2 regions of the Planococcus rifietoensis genome follow, and region 1 is predicted to be linked to the other one. Evidence: riboswitches for the same ligand, from Rfam matches in the RefSeq annotation. Region 1 holds a riboswitch; the other holds the start of a gene.

Region 1 (4,423 bases):
GATTTCAACTGGAACGGCGTTCACTTCAAAAAAGACATGCGCGTCATTCTGGACCTTTATGGCACGAACCATCACCCGGATTCTTGGGACAACGCTGATGAATTCATCCCAGAACGTTTCAGCACATGGAACGGCAGCCCATTTTCTTTCATTCCGCAAGGAGGCGGCGACCACCATACCGGACACCGCTGCGCAGGCGAATGGATGACGGTCATGTATATGCAATCAATCTTCAAATATTTTGCGGAGAACTTGAAATACAGCGTGCCTGAACAAGACTTGTCCTACGACATGTCCCGCATGCCAACTATGCCAAAAAGCCGCTTAATCTTAAAAGACGTGCAAAAACTGAAAAACCGCCCAGACAATGTGTTCTATCACGAACAGAAGAACACAACTGTTCAATCAGGGTGCCCATTCCATTAATAATGAAAGGCTAGAGATTCTGTCTCTAGCTTTTTTTATTTGCTGGAAAAGAAGATAGTTAGGGTTTGCTTGTGGAATCATTCCTGTTCATTAGTTGAGCTTCATGTTGGTATTCGCCGCCCTGCTTTGGGTTGGCCTTTGGCAGTAAGCCAAGAAGAACACTTGTCTTACTGCGTCGGCTCACCCGTGGCGCTGGGCGGCTTAAAGATTTCAATGTATCGAGCATGATTAAATTGATCTGCTTCTATATAAAGTTGCCGGCTAGCGGGGGAATCGCTTCCCAGATCGAGCGTGTGAGAAGATAGCGAGGGGTTGCTTGTCTCATTGTTCCGTAATTCTATTTGTGCTTCAGTTTAGTAGTCGCCGCCCTGCTTTGGATTGGCCTCTTGCCATAAGCCAGGAAGGACGCCTGTCTTACGGCGTCGGCTCACCCGTGGCGCTTGGCGGCTTAGAGATTTCAATGTGTGGAGCATGATTAGATAGCTCTGCTTCTATAATCGGTTGCCGGCTAGTGGGGGAATCGCTTCCTGGGATGTGGCGTCTAGGTTTAAGATGCTTGAATAGAAAGTTTATAATCGGAATAGAATTTACAATTACATCTTTATTAATCAAGATGACTTGAGCTATAAAGCCCGACACATTTTCACATCTTTTATCAAGTAGAATGAAGAAATGCTCTTCCACTCTAAAACTAAAGACGGAGTGGAAGGGGGGCTGACTCCTGAGGGACCGCGCGGGCTGGCGAGACAAATGTACGGCGCTCTTTGCCGTACATTGGCTCAACACCCGCCCCTCGGAAAGCAGCCCCCCTGAAACGAAGTCGAGAAGCGGAAGCTTTTCTACTCACTCTTTATCATGCATCAAAACGTATGACCCGCAAATTGCAGACTCTAAGCCATAACAAACCAACAATTGACAGAACCGCCCCTATCTTATACGATAAGGCAGGAAATTAAATAACCCGGCAACGGGAGAGGTTCATAGCATTCCACCCTCTATAAAAAACTATGGATTTTGAAATCAAGCCGAATCCACATGCGATTCGGCTTTTCGTTTGTCCGAATTTTTTATAGCTCTCCCCCAGCCGGCCGAATATAAGGAGGCCACTCACATGGCAGGAAGAAATGAAGAAACACTCGAGCATTTGTCTTTGCTCGGCAACCAGAACACGCGCTACAAATTCGAATACGACCCAGGCATTCTAGAAGCGATCGACAATCTCCACACGCGCGATTACTTCGTTAAATTCAATTGCCCGGAATTCACCTCGCTGTGCCCGCAAACCGGCCAGCCCGATTTCGCGACAATTTACTTGAGCTTCATTCCCGACAAGAAACTCGTCGAAAGCAAAGCCTTGAAGCTGTATTTATTCAGCTTCCGCAACCATGGCGATTTCCATGAAGATGTCGTCAACATCATCATGAATGACTTGATCGAACTGCTCGACCCGCGCTATATCGAAGTATGGGGCAAATTCACTCCGCGCGGCGGTTTGTCGATCGACCCGTATACGAACTATGGCAAGCCAGGCACGAAATACGAAGAAATGGCGACGTACCGGATGATGAACCACGACATGAATCCGGAAACGATCACCAACCGATAAGGAGAACCGTCCATGCTACTTTATTTGAACGGCGCTTTTGTCGGTTTGCTCATCCTGTCGAATATCTTGGCCGTAAAACTATTTTCCATCAGCGAATGGGCCGTACTGCCGGCTGCAGTCATCGTCTATGTCTTCACGTTCCCAATCACCGACACGATTGCGGAAGTGTACGGCAAAGAAGCCGCGCGCCAGACGGTCATGGCTGGGTTTATCACACAACTCGCAGCGCTGGCATTCATCTTTGCGGCCATTCATTTGCCCTCTGCGCCATTTTTTGCGGACCAGGCAGCGTTTGAATCGATCTTCTCGGCCGGCTTCCGGGTAACGCTTGCGAGTTTGGTGTCTTATTTCATCAGCCAAAACCTGGACGTCACGATTTTCCATAAATTAAAAGCACGTAACGGCGAGTCGAAATTGTGGCTGCGCAATAATGCCTCGACGATGGTTAGCCAATTGGTGGATACGACGATTTTCATCACGATCGCTTTTTATGGGACGATGCCGCTGTCGGCGTTGGCTGCCATGATTTTGACGCAGTATTTGTTCAAATGGGTCGTTGCAGCAGCGGACACGCCGCTTGTCTACTTGCTCGTCAAACTCGCGCGCCGCTCCAAGACAGCCACTCAAAAAAGCTTCGCGTAATCGATCCATGCATAAAAAAGCCGCCGGCAGTTAAACATTGCCGGCGGCTTTTGTGTTTAAATTTTTTGTTTGGCTGGTTGGGCTGCAGGTACGATGATCGCAGCCGAGTCGTGTTTCTGTGTCCAAACGAGCTCTGCGGTGATCGGCAAATGATCCGATACAGCCGTTTCGATTTTTTCTGCATCTCGTACGTCAAAGCCGCGGTCGGCAAAAATATAATCGATGCGCGTCATCGGCTTGAACGATTCGCCAGTTTCATGATTTTCATAAGGAGATGGATACGTGTAGGCATCGCCGCGCTTTGCTTTCAAGAAGACATCTGTCATGGTCTGGTGAAGATGCGCCAAATGACGATGGGTCGGCGGTGCATTGAAATCACCCGCGATGATTTTCGGGAAATGGCTCTTGCCGGCAATCTCCAATATTTCCGCAATGCTCATTTCAAGCTCTTCATCTTTCAACGCTAAATGGGCATTCAACACTTTGAGGTAAGTGCCTCCGACTTCAATTACTGTCTCGAGAACGCCTCGCTGCTCATTATTGTAGATGTCTGTTACGACTTGCGTCAAAAAATGGTTTTCTGCGTACTTGATTGGATAAAGGCTTAACGTTGCATTGCCGTACTGGCGGTTCGGGCGTTCGGGATCATCCGGTGCCTGGTTCAGGTTGGCGCCATACGCGGCGTACATTCCGAGCCGTTCAGAAAGCCATTCGACCTGATCCATATAAAAACTACGGGCTGAAAAATAACGGTCGACTTCCTGAAGTGCCACTACGGTAGCTCCCGATGCTTCAATCACTTGTGCGGTTCTTTCTAAATCCACTTCGCCATCCATGCCCATTCCATGGGCAATATTGAACGACATCACTTTCACTGTTGGTGTCCTGCTGGCATCGCCGTGCATGAGACCATCTCCTTTTCTGGTTGAAACGAATCAGTGGCAGCTGCAATTGTCCCCTTCATTATAGCAAGGATGGCGCTTTTGTAAGTTAAAAACAGGTTAAAAATTGTTAGAGTTTTGTAAATTTCTGATTTTTGCCACAATTGGAACATGATCCGATGCATCGGTATCGATGGTCCACGCTTCCAATGCTTGAAAATGGGCATCGTGGAAAATATAATCGATTTTTTGGCCGTGGTCGCCTTGTTTTTTATACGTATCGGGATAAGGTCCCGAACCGAACCCGTTATAAAAATGCTTGGAAAATCGCTGGATATGTTTGGTGGATGGCGCAGCATTGAAATCCCCCACCAGCACTTGCGCCAGCGGATTATCGGTAGTGATGGCGATGATTTCCGTCAAGTTGCGGTCCACTTCCTCATCAATAAGCGATAGATGCGTGTTATAGAAAGAAAACCGGAACCCCTCCATTTCAATAATCGCTTCGAGCATCCCGCGCGGCTCGAACTCTTCGGGATGGACTTCGACTGCGCTCAAATCATGGTTGCGGAATGACAGGATCGGATAGCGGCTCAAAATGGCGTTGCCGTATTCACGCTTCGGCCGTGCACCTCCGGCTCCCCTGTCAACCAAATTCGGCCCGTACGCCATGTGCATGCCAAGCCGGTTGGAAAGCCATTTGGCCTGGTCCCAAAAACGGCTGCGGGAAGAAAAGTTTCGGTCCACTTCCTGCAATCCAGCGACATCCACTTGTCCTTGTTCAATCGCCTGAGCCGTTAGTTCAAGATCCAGCTTTCCGTCGATCCGCTTGCCTGATGCAATATTAAAGCTCATCACTGTCAGCATC
Region 2 (4,423 bases), 1.1 Mb from region 1:
GATAAATTTCATTGTTTAAGAAGGAACAATTTGCCTATGCCTCGAAAGTTACAGTATAGACAAAGGAGGAATGTACAGATGACATTAAAGTATAATCAAATCATGGTAGCGGTCGACGGATCGAAAGAAGCGGAATGGGCTTTCAAAAAGTCCATCGGGATCGCCACAAGAAACCACGCGACGCTGAATCTGGTAAACGTGATCGATACGCGTTCATTCGCCGCAATCGAAGCATATGACCGTTCGATCGCTGACCGTGCCCAGAAATTCGCTGAAGACTTGCTTGGGGATTATAAAAAAGAAGCCGAAGCCGGCGGTGTTGAGAAAGTCAATATCGTGGTCGATTACGGTTCCCCCAAAACAATGATTCCCCGTGAATTGGCTGAACGAGTCGAAGCCGACTTGATCATCTGCGGCGCGACCGGTTTGAATGCAGTCGAACGTTTCCTCATCGGCAGTGTATCAGAACATATCGTCCGCTCCTCTAAATGCGACGTGCTTGTCGTCCGTAAAGACGAAGCACAAAGCGATGCACCAGACGATTATTATTCGGAAGAACGTTCCGGAAAACCTGAATAACACAAGTAAAAGCACGCGGCCTCTATCCTAGCCGCGTGCTTTTTCTATGATCATTTCTTCACTTGAATGACGATTTTCCCTCTGGCATGATGGGATTCGCTTAATTCATGCGCTTCCCGTACGCCTTCTTCCGTCAACGGATAGATATGGCCGACTTCCGGCTTCACTTCGCCGCTGACAAACAAATCGCCCAATTTTTTCAATTGCTGGCCATTTGGCTCCAGCCAGAAACTGCTGACGTCAATGCCGAGTTTTTCCGCTTGTTCTTCATCAGGCTGTCCGGCTATGCTGACAAGCCTGCCGCCGCGCTTCAATACGCCGTAACTTTTTTCGAGCGTTTCGCCGCCCATTGTATCCAATACGAAATCAAAATTCTCCAGCACTTCCGAGAAATCCTCTTCGCGGTAGTCGATGACACGATTCGCGCCGAGAGACGTGACGAGTTCGTCATTTTTATCGCTTGCTGTTGTCGCTACATAACAGCCGATGCTGTTGGCGATCTGGATCGCCATGCTTCCGACGCCGCCAGCACCTGCATGGATCAGCACTTTATCGCCTTTCTTGATATGCCCAATCTCCACCAGGCATTGCCATGCAGTTAGCCCCGTCAATGGAATTGCTGCGCCTTCTTCAAAACTCATGCTTTCAGGCATGCGAGCCAGCAGGTTTTCCTCTACCGGGACAAATTCAGCATACGTTCCTTGACGTGTGGTATCCGGACGCGCAAAAACCCGGTCGCCTGGATGATAATGCTTAACCTCATCGCCTACTTCTTTGACGACTCCTGCAACATCCCATCCGAGAATGATCGGGAATTCCCATGGCAGCATTTCTTTCAAATAGCCTTCCCTCAGCTTCCAATCAATCGGGTTGACTGAAGTTGCATGAACTTCCACCAACACTTGATGCGCTGAAATAGCGGGCGTTTCCACTTCACGTTCTTTCAGTTGCTCTTTCCCTCCGTACTGGTCAATAACGATAGCTTTCATCTGCACCCACTCCTCCCTTTTACCACTTATATACCCTGACACCATTTTGCTACACCTGAAAAAGCACAGGAACTTGCCTAATTATGCTATTATGGTAACTGTTTCATAAAAGAGGTTCGCAAACTCCCTCTCTAAAAAACTAAGGAGCTGTATTGAAATGAAAAATGAAAAAGCAGTCGTTGTATTCAGCGGCGGGCAAGACAGCACCACTTGCCTCTTTTGGGCGCTTGAACAATTCAGCGAAGTGCTCGCCGTCACTTTCGATTACGGCCAGCGCCACTCGCAGGAAATCGACCATGCAAAACGCATTGCAGAAACGCTCGGCGTAACATTGCAAGTGCTCGATATGGGACTGATCAATCAATTATCCGCTAATGCCTTGACGCGCGATTCAATTGAAGTCGAAGAGCAAAAGGACGGGCCGCCTTCCACATTCGTTCCCGGGCGTAATTTATTGTTCCTTTCTTTTGCGGCGATTTACGCCGATGCATTCGGCGCACGCCACCTCGTGACCGGTGTCAGCGAGACGGATTTCAGCGGTTATCCAGATTGCCGGGATACCTTTATCCGGTCGCTCAATGTCACGCTCAACTTATCGATGGATAAGCAATTCGTCATCCATACACCGCTCATGTGGCTCGACAAGGCAGGCGTCTGGGAACTGTCCGACGAGCTTGGCGCATTCGAGTTCGTCCAGACCGAAACCTTGACCTGCTACCACGGCATTCCGGCAGCAGGCTGCGGCACTTGCCCATCTTGCGTGCTGCGCAACCAAGGCCTGCAGACCTACCTTGCCAAAAAAGAAGGTGCGAAATCTTGATGCAGCAATTCTACCCTTCCGTTTCGCATCCCTATAGCTTTGAATTAAATAAAGACATGCATTTTTCCGCGGCACATTATATTCCGGCCGATGAAGCCGGCAAATGTGCGAAAATGCATGGCCATACTTACCATTTGAATATCACGATTGCCGGCGACCAATTGAACGGCACCGGTTTTCTTATCGACTTCAAGCAATTAAAAGACTTGATCCATAAACGTTATGACCACAGCGTGTTGAATGACCACCCGGAATTCACAGAGACTTTTCCGACGACCGAGCAGCTCGCACAGCAAATACACAAGCTAACGCAAGATACGCTCGACCGGTCGGACAACCAGCCGAAATGCATCCAAGTCATTGTTCGGGAAACTCCGACAAGCTATGTCATTTATCGGCCAAAAGAGGTGTCTTCATGAAGATCCCTGTAATGGAAGTGTTCGGCCCGACGATCCAAGGCGAAGGCATGGTCATGGGCCAGAAGACGATGTTCGTCCGGACCGCCGGCTGCGATTATTCGTGTTCGTGGTGCGATTCCAAATTCACTTGGGACGGCACGGGTAAAAGTACTGCGATGACCGCAGCCGACATTGTCCGGCAGCTCGAGGAGCTTGGTAAAGACGCTTTTTCACATGTCACCATCTCCGGAGGAAACCCGGCACTTCATAAAGGCATCGCGGAACTGGTCGCATCATGCCAAGAAAAAGGTTGGCGCACTGCTGTCGAAACGCAAGGCAGCGTCTGGCAGGACTGGCTCTTGGAAATCGATGAAGTCACCGTCTCGCCAAAGCCGCCGAGTTCTGGCATGATTCTGGACTACTCCAAGCTCGACGCGATGCTTGGCAAACTATCGTCATCTCAAGCCAGCCTGAAAGTCGTCGTTTTCGATGAAGCGGATTTCTTTTTCGCGGAACAGCTCCACCTGCGCTATCCTTCATTCCCGTTCTTTTTGCAAGTCGGCAATGACGACACACAGACGACTGAAGACGACAAACTGGTCCAGCATCTGCTCGGGCGCTATCAATGGCTGATCGACAGGCATTTGGTTTCCGCCCCTCTCAATGATGCTAAAGTGCTGCCGCAGCTCCACACATTGTTATGGGGCAATAAGCGCGGCGTGTAAATAGTGAATAGCATTAAAAAAACCGGCATTCCGCCAATAATCGGGGAATGCCGGTTTTTATGTTGGTGCACTCAATACTTAGGGTGTCAGGCTTTTTTTACAAACTGCGATTTCAGCTGCATAGCGCCGAAGCCATCGATTTTACAATCGATATTATGGTCTCCGTCCACAAGCCGGATGCTTTTTACTTTCGTGCCGATTTTCAAGGTATTCGAACTTCCTTTCACTTTCAAATCCTTGATGACTGTAACAGCGTCCCCATCCTGCAAAATATTTCCGACGGCATCGCGCACCGCCTCTTCTTGCAGTTGTTCAGCCGGGTTCCATTCATAGGCACATTCCGGGCAGACCACCATTCCCGCATCTTCATACGTATACTGTGAACCGCATTTTGGGCAATTCGGCAACTCCGTCATCTATCTACTCATCTCCCATTTTTCACGATGCTCGAAGCACCGACAGATGTACTTAGTATACCAAATCACCGGGGCGTATAGGGCGGCATTTATCTGACTACCAACACAGGGCATTCTGCATGATTGACGACCTTGTGGCTGACGCTGCCGAGCATCACTTCGCGAATCGGCGACAAACCGCGGCTGCCGATAACAACAAGATCATATGCTTTTTCCTTGGTCATCTTGACGATGGCAGGGCCTGGAATGCCATGCAGTACTTCGATTTGATGGAATATTTTTTCCCTATCCAACATCTCGGTAACCGGCAAGATTTTCTTCCTCCGGGCCAAATCGAATTCCATCGCCGAGGCGTCATGGATCACTTCATTTTCATCTTCCTTATAATCGGAAACATAGACGACCGTCACTTCCGACCCGTCGATCAAACTAGCAATCTTCACTGCTTCTTTGGCTGCACGGATCGAGTTTTCCGACCCGTCGACGGCCAATAAGA

The links. A riboswitch is a leader RNA that binds a small molecule or an ion and turns the genes downstream of it on or off. The one in region 1 is predicted to bind preQ1.
Region 2: linked by a shared signal. The riboswitch ahead of queC (7-cyano-7-deazaguanine synthase QueC) and the one ahead of queF (preQ(1) synthase) in region 1 are both predicted to bind preQ1.

What each region holds. Positions count from the first base shown of each region.
Region 1 covers NZ_CP013659.2:3,448,574-3,452,996, reverse strand. Annotated here, with positions in the region: gene AUC31_RS17250 (cytochrome P450) at 1-426, shown strand, start outside; PreQ1 riboswitch class I at 1,394-1,441, shown strand; gene queF (preQ(1) synthase) at 1,538-2,032, shown strand; gene AUC31_RS17240 (queuosine precursor transporter) at 2,045-2,674, shown strand; gene AUC31_RS17235 (endonuclease/exonuclease/phosphatase family protein) at 2,731-3,579, opposite strand; gene AUC31_RS17230 (endonuclease/exonuclease/phosphatase family protein) at 3,676-4,422, opposite strand.
Region 2 covers NZ_CP013659.2:1,036,741-1,041,163, reverse strand. Annotated here, with positions in the region: gene AUC31_RS05060 (universal stress protein) at 79-579, shown strand; gene AUC31_RS05055 (NADP-dependent oxidoreductase) at 630-1,568, opposite strand; PreQ1 riboswitch class I at 1,674-1,717, shown strand; gene queC (7-cyano-7-deazaguanine synthase QueC) at 1,726-2,388, shown strand; gene queD (6-carboxytetrahydropterin synthase QueD) at 2,385-2,807, shown strand; gene queE (7-carboxy-7-deazaguanine synthase QueE) at 2,804-3,511, shown strand; gene AUC31_RS05035 (zinc ribbon domain-containing protein YjdM) at 3,598-3,927, opposite strand; gene AUC31_RS05030 (universal stress protein) at 4,017-4,423, opposite strand, start outside.